DNA from 3 places in the Chryseobacterium sp. R2ACT005 genome. Region 3 is predicted to be linked to each of the others. Evidence: riboswitches for the same ligand, from Rfam matches in the RefSeq annotation. Region 3 holds a riboswitch; each other region holds the start of a gene.

What was found. Region 3 has a riboswitch for cobalamin ahead of prpB (methylisocitrate lyase). Riboswitches for the same ligand answer to the same signal wherever they lie in the genome.
Region 1: another riboswitch for cobalamin. It lies ahead of ACPF63_RS03130 (TonB-dependent receptor plug domain-containing protein); the one in region 3 lies ahead of prpB (methylisocitrate lyase).
Region 2: another riboswitch for cobalamin. It lies ahead of ACPF63_RS19545 (TonB-dependent receptor plug domain-containing protein); the one in region 3 lies ahead of prpB (methylisocitrate lyase).

The regions. Positions count from the first base shown of each region.
Region 1 is NZ_CP188192.1:662,993-668,293, forward strand. Features, by position in the region: gene ACPF63_RS03115 (tetratricopeptide repeat protein) at 1-47, opposite strand, end outside; gene ACPF63_RS03120 (helix-turn-helix domain-containing protein) at 44-1,672, opposite strand; gene ACPF63_RS03125 (T9SS type A sorting domain-containing protein) at 1,827-3,137, shown strand; cobalamin riboswitch at 3,264-3,440, shown strand; gene ACPF63_RS03130 (TonB-dependent receptor plug domain-containing protein) at 3,473-5,299, shown strand.
Region 2 is NZ_CP188192.1:4,241,471-4,246,771, forward strand. Features, by position in the region: gene ACPF63_RS19545 (TonB-dependent receptor plug domain-containing protein) at 1-1,044, opposite strand, end outside; cobalamin riboswitch at 1,154-1,338, opposite strand; gene ACPF63_RS19550 (transporter) at 1,429-2,376, opposite strand; gene ACPF63_RS19555 (cytochrome-c peroxidase) at 2,389-3,414, opposite strand; gene ACPF63_RS19560 (MbnP family protein) at 3,431-4,261, opposite strand; gene ACPF63_RS19565 (hypothetical protein) at 4,459-4,830, opposite strand; gene ACPF63_RS19570 (superoxide dismutase) at 4,835-5,301, opposite strand, start outside.
Region 3 is NZ_CP188192.1:2,604,034-2,609,334, reverse strand. Features, by position in the region: gene ACPF63_RS11910 (sensor histidine kinase) at 1-523, shown strand, start outside; gene ACPF63_RS11905 (LytR/AlgR family response regulator transcription factor) at 528-1,295, shown strand; cobalamin riboswitch at 1,646-1,836, shown strand; gene prpB (methylisocitrate lyase) at 2,293-3,189, shown strand; gene prpC (bifunctional 2-methylcitrate synthase/citrate synthase) at 3,192-4,346, shown strand; gene ACPF63_RS11890 (bifunctional 2-methylcitrate dehydratase/aconitate hydratase) at 4,441-5,301, shown strand, end outside.

The sequences.
Region 1 (5,301 bases), 1.9 Mb from region 3:
CAAAAGGATACCAGGAGCAGTGGCCATATTTTTAAAAGTGATTTCATACGGTTTTGGTTTTACTGATTTCCTGAATATAGGCATTGGGAGACATTCCGGTGACGGATTTGAAAACGGTTGTAAAGGCACTGTGTGATGAGAACCCTGAATATTCTGCAAGATAGCTTACTTTATAATTAAGAAAAGTGGAATCATTCCTTAATAGCTGTACAATATGATTGATCCTTAGCTTGTTAATGTATCCATTGAAATTTTTCTCTTTGTTGTTGATGACTTCAGAAAGGTATTTTGTATTAATTTCCATTTGAGAGGAAAGCATAGATAAGGACATATTTTTATTCAGATATCCGTTGGATTTTTCAAACTCTTCAAGTTTCTGAAGGATTTCATCTTCTTTTTCCCTCGATATTTTGTTGAAACCGGCATCTTTTGCTGTTGCAGAAGCTTTATTTAATAAAATGGGTTGAGGTTTCTCATTGCTCTGTTTTTTAAAGAAATCAAACTGCTTTTTTAAATCTTTATTTTTGCTTTTAATAATTAAAAAATAGATGGACAGGCCAATAATAATCAGAAATAGAATGAGAGCCAGAGGTAAGAAAGACCTAAGGAACATCAGTTTTTGAAATTCAATATTTTTATTCTGATTGGTTTCAACAAGTTTTACAATATATCGTATTCCTTCTTTCGAGCTTGCATCGGTTTTTGTTTTTAAATCATTATAGAGTTTATTGTATTGATGATATTTTATATCATCATGAAGTGCGTAATAGTTGCGGGATAATGATTCATAAATTTTAATTTTTAAATTATTAAAAGACAGATCTTCAATCAAAAAGAGTCCAGCTTCCAGTTTCTCAACAGATGTTGTGTAATCCTGTTTCAAAAAATAATACTGGGACAGATTCTCATACGCTAAACCTAAAAGAAATGGTTGATTGGTCTGGTGTTCAAGATCAGAAATAATATTTTCTATAAGCGCTTTATATTCAACAAGTCTATTTTGTTTTAGGAGATAAGAAGAACGGAAAATTCTGTTTTCCGTTTTTAATATTCTGTTTTCTTCATTATGATCGCTGAGGTACTGATTACTTTTATCAAGGTTTTTGAATGCTGCAGGATAATCTCTATTGATTCCTGAGTTCAAAGCTTGTAGTTGGTACAGCTTTGCTGTGGTTATTCGTAATGCGGCATCATTACTTTTAAGAAGCTTCTGATCAGATAAAAGATGGGTAATAATTCTTTTTGACTGATTGTACAGACTCAGATTTTGGTATTGGTCAGCAAGATTATAATCACTGAAAACCTGCATAAAATAAGAAAGTTCATTTTTCGGATCGGCATCTTCTTTCTGCGCAAAAATATTCACAGATTGTATGTAATCGCCTTTCATAGCAAAAGCCTGTGAAATAATGTTTTGCAGTACAATTTTATGCTCTGTATTCTGATCACTTACGAGGATTCCCTGAGTATAGCTGATGCATTCGTCAGAATTCTGATACAATTTCAGAAATGCCTTATCTGCCAAAATATTAAAGTCCGGACCTGACTGTCCACTGGTAATAAAAGAACAGCAAATGAAAATAAACAGTAATATTTTTCTGCTATTTTGAAATAATTTTTGTCTTGATAGTTTGTTTTTTGTGCTTTTTTGAATAGTTCGGGTAAAATCCATATTCAAAATGATGTTTTGTATCTAATTGATTATTATTTGTTTAAAAATTAAACTCTTTTAAAATTCACGAATTATGAAAGTCTATTTCTTTGGATAGTGTAAATATTGTATTAATATTGTTTTCACCAATTCGGAACGCTAAATATAATAAAATATGAAAAAAATTTACAGAATGTCAATAAAAATATTGACGGCTTGTCTTTTTCTGAAATTTAGTTTTGCAGCAGCACAGCTTACAGTAATAGGGCTGGGAAATTATAATGTAGGTGCAGTTTCAGATAATGGAGTAGTAAGTATGCATACAAGTGCAGGAGGAGTATATAAATGGAATGCAGCAGGCGGACTTGTACAGATAGGTTCAATATCAAACGGATATCCGGCCGCAGGCAGAACGATTGTTTCAAACGATGGAACCAAAATATCATCTTCTGTTACAAATTCTGCAACAGGATTTAATGAAATATCAACTTATGACGTAGCTACTTCCACATGGGTAAACAGAGGAGGGCTGGTTCCTACCGGTTGGGACGGCAGTGTAAGTTCTACATGGGGAATGTCACCTAACGGAAATACTATTGTAGGGTTAGGATTTCTTACTGCTGCGAACGCACATGCTGTTAAATGGGATGAGGTAAACGGAATGGTTGACCTGGGAAGTATAGTTTCAGGACGCAGTTCCAGGGCAAATGCAATCAATGCGGCAGGAACCGTGATTGTAGGGTGGCAGGATGAGCCAACCGGAACAAGAAGCGGTGCAAAATGGCAGGATGGAGTAGAAAGTTTTATTACAGATAATAACGGGAATAATGTAGGAGAAGCAGGCGGAATTTCGGCTGACGGAAATACCATTATAGGATCTGCAAATCCTAATCCTTATGTTTGGAATGCTACAAGTGGGCTGACCTATATAACACATCCTAATGCTTCGTTCAATTTCAAAGGAGGAGCTACAGGAATTTCAGCTGATGGAACACGGGTTATTGGTTATTACAGAGCATTTGGAGCACCTCCAATGTCGGGAGAAGGTTTTATCTGGACTGCATCTGCCGGAAGAGTTAATCTGAATGATTATGCAGTATCCTTAGGAATTGCAACGAATGGAGTAACGATGGGACTTCCTCTGGCGATTTCACAAGACGGAAAGAAAATTGCCGGATCAGGGACGAATGCTTCAGGTCAAATAGTTGCTTTTTATCTGGATACTTCTGAATTCTTATCAGTAAATGATACCGTGAAAGAGAAAAACAGTGTTGGCATTTATCCTAATCCTGTAACTGATGTGCTTTATTTTAAAGGAACAGGAAAAATAGAAAAAGCAGAAATCTATAATATGGTTGGGCAAAGGGTGAAATCATTCAATACTGTGGAAGGACAAATTGATGTTTCATCTTTATCAAAAGGAGATTATATTCTGCAATACTCTGTGAAAGGAGAAAAACAAGCTTATAAATTCATTAAAAAATAACATATATAAATAGTAAAGTAGTGGGATGATGGCCGTTTTCAATTTTGAAAGCGGCTGTTTTTTATTTGCAAAAGTCTGAAATTTTTGATGTAAAAGCCGGTTTTTTGGCAAATACATATAAAAAACTATCTTTGCAAAAATTTTGGTTTCCAGTATTTTGGAATGAAAAGGGAATTGGGTGTAACTCCCATACTGTCCCCGCAACTGTAAATCGCAATAAAAGTTTCTGCAAACAGCCACTGTCTAAAACGGGAAGGAGCAGAATGCGAAAGTCAGGAGACCTGCCAACATTATAATCAAAAAACATATTGCTTTCGGAGGAAAAGTAAAAAAGTATGGATATAAAAAGATCTTTAGTACTGCTTTTTTCATCTTATGGCTGTTTTCTTTTTGGACAAGAGAAAACCATAGACACTATTTATGTCTTCGACAACCAGATGAATAGGGTGAAACTTTTTCATCCCGTAAAAATAATTTCGGCAGAAGAGGCCGAGAAAAACTCCAGTAATCTTTCAGAGCTCCTGAGATTTCAGTCACAGGTTTTTATCAAAGAAAATGGCCGTGGGGCTGTTTCTTCACCATCTTTCCGGGGTACTACCGCTCAGCAGACTGCATTTGTATGGAATGGGATTAATATCAACTCCAGTTTTTTAGGACAGGGAGATATCAATAATATTGCTTTGTTTGGCTATGATCAGATCGGTATAAAAGCCGGCGGTGGAAGTGTAGTCTATGGAAGTGGTGCCATTGGGGGAAGTATTCACCTGAATAATACCCTTGATTTTAATAAAGGTTTCCATGGTTCTTTATTTTCTGAGGTGGCTTCCTTTAATACCTATAATAATTTTGTAAAAGGTTCTTACAGCAATGATAAGTTCAGTTTTAAAGCTTCCGGAAATTATTCTGTAAGTGAAAACAATTATGAGGTAAGCGATCTGAATTACATCAACAGAAATGGAAATTACTATAATACCACATTCAATGCAGGTGCATCCTATAAAATAACCAACGATCATAAAATTTCGTGGCAAAGCCAGTTTTTCGATTCTTCACAGCATTATCCTGTGTATGAAGAAACGGGAACAAAAACAAAATATAAAACTCAAAGTATAAGAAGCCTTCTTTCCTGGGACTGGAATAAAACTAAGTTCGGCAACTCTTTTAAAGCGGCCTATACAGAAGAAAACTTTCAGTATTTCGGTTCGTTAAACCAGCCTAAATCAAGTGGGGGAACAGGGAAAAACTATATCTTTAAAAATGATTTCAATTATTTTCTGAATTCTAAGTGGAATTTTAATCTTATCGGAGAATTTCAGATCAATAAAGGTGAAGGATATCAGAGCGGAATATCCAGTGTCAGTAGAAATATTGGCTCTGTTTCCGGGTTGCTGAGGTATTTTGCTACTAAAGACCTGCGTTTTGAGGGTGGATTTAAGAAAGATTTTGTGGAAGATGTGAAGTCTCCGTTTATGTATTCATTCTCCGGAAAATGGAGTGCCGCAAAATGGTATGATGTAAGCGTTAACGTGTCAAAAAACTTCAGATATCCGTCATTTAATGATATTTATTATGAGCCGGGAGGAAATAAAGATCTGAGACCGGAAACGTCTACCCAGTTTGATATGGTGAATGAGTTCAGAGTAGGAGATTTCAGACTTACTTTGTCTCCTTATTATATGAACATTACAGATCTTATTGTATGGCTGCCTACTGCTTTGGGGTATTGGCAGGCATTTAATGTCAATAAATCTGAATCTTACGGATTGGAATCTCAATTGTCTTTCAGCAAACAATTGGGAAATCATAAAATCCGGGCTAATGCCGGGTACTATTATGCAAAATCTATTGATAAGGAAACGAAAATGCAAAGACCTTATGTTCCCATGCACAGAGGAATGGCCAATGTAGATTATGAATACGGTTTCTTTAAGTTTTTTGCACAGGGACTGGTGAATGGCGTTACTTACACTACAAGTGATGAAAAAAGATCAGAAGCAATAGATCCTTATTTTCTTTTAAATATGGGAGTTTCAGCAACACTGGCAAAAAAGTATACTTTAGGATTTAAAGTGAATAATCTAACGAATACTTATTATAAAACGGTTTCTTTTTATCCTTTACCGAAAAGAAATTATAGTGTGTATGCGACAATAAATTTTTAAAA
Region 2 (5,301 bases), 1.6 Mb from region 3:
GGAAAGATAGAGCTCTCGTTGGATATAGGTGTTATCGGTATGAATAATAGACTGCGAGCGAACAGTATCCATAAAATGAGTGTAATCGTAGGCAAACTTTGCTTTCAGCTGAGTTTCAAATCTGGGAAACAGTTTTTTCCGAAGATTGGCCTGCACGAAATAATTTTCATCAGAAAGTCTTGCTCCCCTTCCTCCAAAACGGCCATTCACAATAGGAGCCGGCGTTCCACGGTCTGAAATATAACCATAGCCTCTTACATTCCAGCTTCCGTTATTTAAAGTTCCGTTTAACGAAGTTTCAAAACGTTTCGCTTTGATATCTGAGTCCTGTCTCTTTGCAATCGTATCATAAGCCTGCTGTCCATCAGGATATTTCTTGGCATACCGAAATCTGTAAATCCCATCACTCTGCAGAAATTCTCCACTGAAGCTGGCAGAAGTTCTGTCTGAAATTTTCTGTTCCAATCGGAATGACGGATTAAAAAGGTCTATGGAGGCACTTTTTGCTCTTATCACAAGATTGGTTTTCTTTATTCCTTTAAATACGGGTGTTTTAGGCTGTAAATAGATAGATCCCGAAGAACCGAAATCTTTTGCCGGCTGAAAAATCTCGCTTTTCTGCCCGTTATACAATGATATTTCTTCCAGATCATCCAAAGAATATCTTCCCAGATCTACCAGTCCGTTCTGTGCATTTCCCAGTTGAATTCCATCATAGAAAACGCCTACATGCTGACTTCCAAGGCTTCGGACATTAATGGTTTTCAATCCGCCAATCCCTCCATAGTCTTTGATCTGAACACCGGAAAAATACCGAAGAGCATCTGCTACAGAATGACTGTTCAGTCTTTCCAGCTGCTCGCCCTGCAGAGTTTGTGCCGGAAGAATTTCTTTGAAGTTTTTCTTGTAAAGGTTGATCCCTTTGATTGATTCTTCCTGAACACTGTCTTTTTTCTTGGTTTGAGAAGACAAAAGGTGAGATGTTAACACCAGTATTGTGAAAACAGCTTTATGAATTGCAGAAGTAATTAGTTTTGCCGCCATTAGCTCATTTAGGATAATGAAGACGCTAATGGATATAAGAATACAACGACAAAGCACAGCTGTCACTGCACAGAATCATTGATGTCCTAAGCTTTATTCCACGAAAGCGTCAAACGATTATTTTCTGGCAGGTCTTCTGACTTACTCCATTTTTGAAATCCTTCCCATTAAAAAACAGTGGATATATTCTTCAAAAATCTTGGTGCGGAGCTTACAGCAGCGGGTCTGTTCCGGATTTTCACCGGATTCCCTTTTAAGAGCTTTTTATGGCTCACCAAATTTCGGCAAAGATAAAAAATTATTCCTAACCCCCAATTAAAATCATGATTCATAAACAATTAAAGCTCCCGAAGGAGCTTTAACATGATTAAAAAGGGGTTTTATTTAAATTCCGATATTCAGGAAAATACTAAATCTGGATTTTGCTTCAATATCACCACCAGCCAAATGGGTATACATAGGAAGCATGAGTTCACTTCCCAGGCTCAGTTTTTTATAAGAGGCTTCAAACCCAATCTTCCCATACAATGCACTTCCGGCAGTATTCGGTAGCGCTTCATCAAATTGTTTATTCTGAGCATACACTTCTCCCTGCACTCCGGTTTTTACAGAAAAGATAGATTTTTCATTTCCTGCAACCTGATAAAATCCTGTTGCAGCGTAGTTCCACTGGTTTCCAAAACGGTAATTTTTCTTATTCTCTGTTTTAATCGTATAGTCTGTATTGACCAATACAGCTATTTTATTCTTCTGAAATTTATAATTCAAAGCCGCCTGATAATCCCAGCTTCCGGTTCCCAACTGAAAACTCGGATTGACTCCGGATGCTCCTTTTTCATCAAACTTTCCCAAAGGAATTTTCACGCCCAAACCTCCGCTCACGTGATGGAAATTATCTTTAGAGCTCATTAGCTGATAGATTCCCATCAGGTTCAGATCTCCGATTCCGTTGATTTTGATATCTCCCTGCATAGTCCTTTTTTCATGAAAATGAAATGGCAGACTTGCATATACACTTAGTTTTTTAGTCAATGGAATTTTTCCCCATAGCTGTAAGGTATTAAAATACTGATCCTGTGTAAGATCTTTTACAAATAAATTTTCTTTTGCTTTGTAATGCTGTGCAAAGTATTTGATTCCGATAAACTGTGGATTCAATAAAGATTCAAAGCCTGAAGATCCGTTACCGGCAGCACAGCCACATGCATCACAGTCATCATCAAAATCAAATCTACTGAAGCTGTCCGGAGCAATATAAATACTGTCTTTAATAGTCTTCGCTTGATACTGGCCAAACAAAATCAAACTTAATATTACGATAATCTTCTTCATGTTTTCTATAATTTATTCTGCAAATTTTGGGTTGGATATAAAACTTTTGTCTGATAATGTTTTCAGGAAAGCAATAATCGACTGTTTTTCCTGACTATTCATGGCTATTCCTGTATGACCATTCTGTTTCAGCTGTGGATCCAGATTGGCATTATCTTCTACCTGATCTGAATAGAAATTGAGTACAGCATCTAATGTGTAAAACCTTCCGTCATGCATATAAGGTGCTGTATATTCTACGTTTCTCAAACTTGGAACACGGAATTTCATCCAGTCTACCTGATTAAGAGTAACTCTGTAACGTCCTGCATCTTTGAATTCCGTGTTATAATACATTCCTGTATTTCTAAAACTCTCATCGGTAAATAATTCTCCGCTATGGCAAGAGGCGCATTTCTGTCCGAACAAAGCCATTCCCTGAGATTCTGTAGAAGTAAACTGCTCTTTTCCCTGCCTGAACCTGTCATATTTTGAATCTGCAGAAATTAAAGAAGCCATAAACTGTGACAGTGCTTTTAGAATTCTTTCTCCGGTAATGGTTTCATCTCCGTACGCTTCCCTGAAAAGTTTTTTATATTTCTGATCATCTTTTATTTTTGAAATGGCTTCCGGTATAGAACTGTCCATCTCATTGACATCTGTAATAGGGCTTATCGGTTGTTCATTGAGGTTATGAATCACTCCGTCCCACATATATCTTTTTAAAAAAGCCATGTTCTGAATGGGCGGCGCATTTCTGATTCCTATTCTGTCATCTACGCCATGACTTACAGTATGTCCGTGATGGGTGAATGCGTTTTCCTGAATATGACAGAAGCCGCATGAAATGGTATTGTTTCGGGAAAGTCTTCCTTCATAGAATAATTTTCGACCCAACTCTACTCCGTTTTTGGTTACCGGAGTGATTGATTTATCGAAAGTCATTTCCGGAAAATAAGAAGGAAACTGCAGATTGTATGCTTCATCTTTTTCCAGTGGCTGAATCACCTCATCAGAACAGGAAATACAGCTCATAATCAATACAAGCAGAACCAACATCCTTTTAATAAGAAAATTAATCATTGTGAACGTGGTCTACTTTAAACATTTTGGTAAGGTTATTGGTAACGTCTACCAAATGCTGGTTTGAGCCCATCAACATATCATTAGTTGTAGTAAGGGTAAGCGCTTTATCTCCACTCAAAAACTGATTCAGATCCGCAAGAATATGGACAGAAGGACGAATTTGTCCCGTCACTCTTGCTGTTGTCGGAAGATTCAATGTGATTTCACGGTATAGGTCAGCCTGTTCATTAGCGGTAACATTTCCCATATTTCCTGTATGATTCATAAATTCCTTTGAAGGGGCATCATTTCCATATTTCCCTTCCAGTTTCACAAAAATATACCCGGCAGCCCATGACCACGTCAGCCCTTTCTGCTTGGCTTTTGTCCAGAATTCCGCTTGCCCGTCTTGTCCCAGTAAGTAGGCTTTCTGGCTGATTCCCAATCCGAATTTTATTTTCTTATAATTGTTTTTCGGAATACCATCCAGATTCAGGTATATAATTCCGGCTACCGCATCCACCTGATCTACTATGAAAGCGCCTTTATCAGGATTGTTTTCATTGTATTTAAATTCATTTCCATTTTCGTCTATCAGTGATATGTTACTGATGACATATTTTAAAGCCGAAAAATTGTGTTTTTGTCCCTGAGAAGAAGTCTGAACCGTCTGATTTAAAACAACATCTCCTACATTATTAAATCCGTTTTCAAATTTGATCTGAAGTTTTCCGGGTGTGGTATCCTGTGGATTTTCGTCATCCCTGCTGCTTTCGCAGGCTGCAAAAGAGAATAAAGTAAAGGCAATAAAGAATAGTGATAAAAATTTATAGATTTTCATTGTTGATTTTTTAAGTTGAATACTAATTATGTAATGTGAAAACATTCTTTTTTACCACAAAAGGCACAAAAGTCCTACACTTAAGTTTTTAAGTGATAGATTTTATGCACAATAAGAACACTTACACTTTTTTAAATCTTTGATTTTTAATTGATGTAAGCTTTGTGACTTTTGTGGTTGAATAGTGATGGTTTAACTTAAAAAACCGGTGGTTTGAAAATGTGAGTCAGAAACAGAAAAGAATATGCTGTTTCATAGATAAAGTTGAAATTGGAAAGTATAATTTTTCCAGTAATGATAACCTCTGTTATCTCAGGCAATATATATATATCAAGAATTTTCTGTCCTGAGTTTTTTATTTTATTGAAAGGAGTAGACTCTGTCTCGTTATTGGCTTTTGCCAGCTCTTTGCTCAAGTAACACTTTCCATTGCAGTGAATTTCTGGCCTGGATTTATTCACACAGAGAACTTTAATGATATAATCATAATTTACAGCATACTCTACCACTGGCACCAAAGGTCTTAGCACCATATATAAAGTAAAAAGTATGCTGTAAAATAATTTCATCAGACTATTTCTTACTTAAAGCTTCGTCATATCTTCTGCTGATCTCTTTCCAGTTCGTCACGTTCCAGATAGCGGTAAGATAATCTGCTCTTTTGTTCTGATATTTTAAATAATAAGCATGTTCCCAGACATCAATTCCGAAAATAGGAGTTCCTTTTTCTTCTACCACATCCATCAAAGGGTTGTCCTGGTTAGGAGTAGAGGAAACAAACAATTTTCCATCTTTTCCTACAGAAAGCCAGGCCCATCCTGAACCGAAACGATCCGCTCCGGCTTTAGCCATTTTTTCTTTAAAAGCATCTATACTTCCGAAAGTTTCAGTGATGGCTTTTGCTAATTTTGCAGAAGGCTGTGTATTTTTTTGAGGGGTCAGAACAGTCCAGAACAGTTCGTGGTTATAATGTCCTCCCGCATTATTTCTTACTGCAGCAGGCAGTTTTGAAACATTGGAAAGAATCTGAAACAACGTTT
Region 3 (5,301 bases):
AGCGCAGCTTAATCCTCATTTCTTGTTCAATAATCTCAATATTCTGGATCAGCTAATAGAAGAAGATAAACGAAAAGCTTCCGACTTTCTTAACGAATTTGCAGAGATCTACCGCTATGTTTTAGATGTTTCCGATAAAAAATTAGTAGCAGTGGAAGAAGAGCTTGCTTTTGCAGAGAAATATTTTAATCTGATCCAGTACAAATACGGAAATGCCTATTCATTAGAAATAAATCATATAAGATCCCCAGGAAATATTATCCCGTTATCATTACAGCTGCTGTTGGAAAATGCAGTTCAGCATAATCTTGGAACGCTTACAAATCCAGTTGTAGTCACTATAAATCTGGACCAGACAATAACCGTTTCAAATAATGTTATACCGAAGCGTAACAGTAAAAAAACGTCTGGAAGAGCGTTGAACAATCTTAAAGAACAATATACGTTATTAACCGACCGACAGGTAGAAATATTAAAAACAGAAACCGGATTTTCAGTAACACTTCCTATAATTCCAGTATAAAAATATGATAAAAGTTATAATTATCGAAGACGAAATTCCTGCCAGAAACAAATTAAAACGTTTTATCAGCGAATTGGAAGAACCGGTTGAGATCGTTGCAGAGATTGATACCGTAGAAGAAGCCGTTACTTTTTTAAAAAACTCAACAGTAGACCTGATCTTTTCTGATATAGAGTTATTGGATGGAAATTCCTTTGAAATCTACAGTCAGGTCAATATTTCAAGCCCGATAATTTTCACAACCGCTTACGATCAGTATTGGATGAATGCCTTTGAAAGTAATGGTATAGAATATCTTTTAAAACCATTTTCACAGGACCGTTTCCAAAAAGCATGGGGTAAATTTCTTTTATTAAGAACTTCTGGATCAGAACAGAATGATGTCCTGATAAAACTTCAGCAAATGCTCAATAACAGTCATCCAGAGAAAAAATATAAAAAAAGATTTACGGTCTCTTCACATCAGGGAACTTATTTTGTAAATACTGAAGAGATCACTTTCTTTGAAGCAGAAGAGGGAATTGTCTTTGCTTTCGATACTACAGGAAAGAAACATTTGTTGAATGAATCTACGCTAAAAGAAATTGAAAATCAGCTTAGTCCTTCGGATTTTTTCAGAATTAACCGAAGTGAAATCGTTCAGAAAATACATATTGAAAGGATAGAGCGTTACAACAGAAATACACTGTCTATCCAGATAAAAGGACATAAAATCCACCTTATCACAAGCCAGAGTAATACCTCTGCTTTCAGAAAATGGATTGAAGAATAAAGATCAGATTTCTGACTAAAATTGATATAAAAAAGATCATTTGATGCCAAAAGAAATTTATTCATTATTGTTAAAAAATCAGTTCAAAAAAGCGTTTTAATTTCAAAATAAAAAGCAATAACAAGTAAACGTTTTCTTTGAACTTGTTTGATTTTTTAACGAGATATCTTAGGGATTTAGTAACAAAAAATGAGCATAATCATCTAAATTATAATGTCTATTGGATGGAATGTGTGTTTTTAATAATAACAAAATCAGCGGGTTATGGTTAAATAATTATTGTTTGCATAAAATATCTTTCACGTTTTTATAAAATACCTATATTTACCACCAAGGAGTTCTTAACATCTTCTTTATCAACCGAAACTGGTTACACTTAGCTGTGTCTTAAAAGGGAATCGTGTGCAAATCACGAACTGTCGCGCAACTGTAAGTAACATCAAGGTTTTTATCAAAAAAGGTCCACTGTATACCTTGTTATATGGGAAGGACGATAAAAACTGTTACAAGTCAGGAGACCTGCCTATTTCGAATTGACGATGCTTTCGCGGTCTGAAGCTTATAGTCAGGTATGATACGATATGGATAACAGTGGGATCAATATATTTTGTCAGCTCGTGTTATTTTTGTGATGCAGATAAGTAGTGGAGCGGTGTGCTCTTTCATTATCGTGTATTCATCGTATTTTCCTTTTCCATATTTTTCTTTCTCACAGGCATTGTGAAGTTTATCAGGAACTTTTTATGAGGATTTAATCAATATAAAAAGTTAAAAAAATGTACCCATTCGATTTCGATTATTCATACAGCAGCAGACTTGGAAATAAACAGGTTGGCACGGAGATAATGGCCCCGAATTCCGGATTGCAAAAATCGATTAAAACAAATCAGTTTCTTTTTGATTTCCTTTTTAGCACATCATGCAATGCCGGTAGCTATTGTGATGCCTGTTCATGGTTTTCTGTAAAACAAATTTCAACTAAACAATAAATATTATAATGACTACAAGTGAAAGTTTGAAGTCTCCCGGTATGAAATTTCGGGAGGCCATGCGAGAAGAAAGTCCCCTTCAGATTGTTGGCACCATCAATGCCAATCATGCATTGTTAGCACAGCAGGCAGGTTTTAATGCAATTTATCTTTCAGGAGGCGGTGTTGCCGCGGGTTCTCTGGGGATTCCGGATCTAGGAATTACCACGCTGGAAGATGTATTGATTGATGTTCAGCGTATTACGAATGTTTGCGATGTACCGCTCATGGTAGATGTTGATACCGGATTCGGACCTTCAGCATTCAATGTGGCAAGAACTGTAAAGTCATTGATTAAAGCTGGAGCTGCGGCCCTCCATATTGAAGACCAGGTAGGGGCAAAACGCTGTGGACACCGCCCGGGAAAAGAAGTGGTAACCAAAGAAGAAATGGTAGACAGACTGAAAGCAGCGGTAGATGCCCGTACCGATGAAAATTTTGTAATTGGTGCCCGTACCGATGCATTTGCTAATGAAGGATTGGAAAAAACATTGGAAAGAGCAGCAGCTTATAAAGAAGCTGGAGCAGATTTTATTTTTGCAGAAGCCGTTCCTGACTTAAGCTTTTATCACAAGTTTGTTGAAGCTGCAGGAGTTCCAGTGCTGGCTAATATTACCGAATTCGGGATGATCAGAATGTACACGGTGGAAGAATTAAAAAATGCAGGCGTGGGACTGATCCTTTATCCGCTTTCTGCTTTCCGTGCTGCCAATAAAGCAGCTCAAAATGTATATGAACACCTTCGTAAAGACGGAACACAGGTCAATGTATTGGATACTATGCAAACCAGGGAAGAACTCTATCAAAGCATCGGATACTACGGCTACGAACAAAAATTAGACAACCTTTTTAAACAAAATAATTGATAATGCCAACTAACAGTGAACCCACATTTAAGCCTAAAAAAAGCGTTGCGCTTTCAGGGGTAGCAGCAGGTAATACGGCTCTTTGCAGTGTCGGAAAAAGTGGAAACGATCTCCATTACAGAGGATATGATATTCTGGATCTGGCAGAGAAAGCACAGTTTGAAGAAGTAGCTTATCTTCTGATCTATGGCCAGCTGCCAACCGGAGCACAATTGAAAAACTATAAAGCCAAACTAAAATCTTTGAGAGGGCTGCCTCATTCTGTGAGAAATATTCTCAAGAGTATTCCTGCAGCGGCTCATCCCATGGATGTCATGCGTTCCATGGTTTCTGCTATCGGAAGTATTCAGCCAGAAAAAGATGATCATAATATGGCGGGAGCAAGAGATATTGCAGACAAATTACTGGCATCTTTCAGCTCAGGTCTGTTATATTGGTATCACTATACCCATAATGGAAAAGAAATTGACGTAGAAACCGATGATGATACAATAGGAGGGCATTTCCTTCACCTGCTGCATGGGAAAAAACCTGCAGATTCCTGGGTAAAAGCAATGGAAATCTCGTTAAACCTCTATGCAGAACATGAATTTAATGCCTCAACATTTACCAGCCGTGTGATTGCCGGAACAGGATCTGATATTTACTCTGCAATTACTGGAGCAATTGGTGCTTTGAGAGGACCTAAACATGGCGGAGCAAATGAAGTTGCTTTTGAAATCCAAAGCCGTTACAATTCTCCGGATGAAGCAGAAAGCGATATTCGCCAGCGTATTGCGAACAAAGAAGTGATTATCGGATTCGGACACCCGGTGTATACCATTTCAGATCCGAGAAACGTCGTAATTAAAAAAGTGGCAAAAGAACTTTCCGAAGAAGCAGGAGATATGCTGCTGTATACTATTGCTGAAAGGCTAGAAACGATTATGTGGGAAGAAAAGAAAATGTTCCCGAATCTGGATTGGTTCTCTGCTGTTTCTTACCATCTGATGGGAGTGCCTACTCTGATGTTCACTCCGTTATTTGTCATTTCAAGAGTGACCGGATGGAGTGCCCACATCATAGAACAGAGACAGGATGGAAAGATTATCCGTCCAAGTGCCAATTATACAGGGCCTGAAAACAAAGAATTTGTGTCCATCAACGACCGGAAATAATGGAAAATAGAATGTCGGAAATGAAAAAACAATAATTCATTTTCAATTTTCCACTCTTAACTTTTAATTAATTAAAATTTTTCAATAATAAAAAATGAGTTCACACATCTCAAACGAAAGACCACAACCCGATCAGGTATTAACAGACATTGCAGACTATGTTTTAAATTACGAAATTAAAAATGGCTTAGCATGGAAGACCGCTCACTACTGTCTTCTGGATACAATCGGCTGTGGGCTGGAAGCATTGACTTACCCGGCATGTACAAAACTTTTAGGACCTGTGGTAAAAGGGACAGTAGTTCCTAACGGCGCAAAAGTACCGGGTACCCAATTCCAGCTGGATCCCATTCAGGCAGCGTTCAATATCGGAGCGATCATCCGTTGGCTGGACTTCAATGATACATGGCTGGCAGCAGAATGGGGACATCCTTCTGATAACCTTGGGGGGATTCTGGCGACCGCAGACTGGTTATCCAGAACAAATATTGCAGAAGGAAAATCACCTTTAAAAATGAAGCAGGTACTGGAAGCAATGATCATGGCTCACGAAATTCAGGGCGTAATGGCATTGGAAAATTCATTCAATAAAGTAGGACTGGATCACGTTTTATTGGTAAAATTAGCTTCCACAGCAGTTGTAGGAAAGCTGGTCGGATTAAACCGTGATGAAATTATCAATGCCGTGTCACTGGCTTTTGTGGACGGACAGTCTTTAAGAACTTACCGTCACGCTCCCAATACAGGTTCCCGTAAATCATGGGCGGCAGGAGATGCTACCTCAAGGGCAGTACGTCTTGCCCTGATTGCAAAAACAGGAGAAATGGGCTATCCATCTGTATTGACCGCAAAAACATGGGGATTCTATGATGTTTCCTTCAAAGGGAATGAATTCAAATTCCAGAGAGAATACAGTTCTTATGTAATGGAAAATGTACTCTTTAAAATTTCTTTC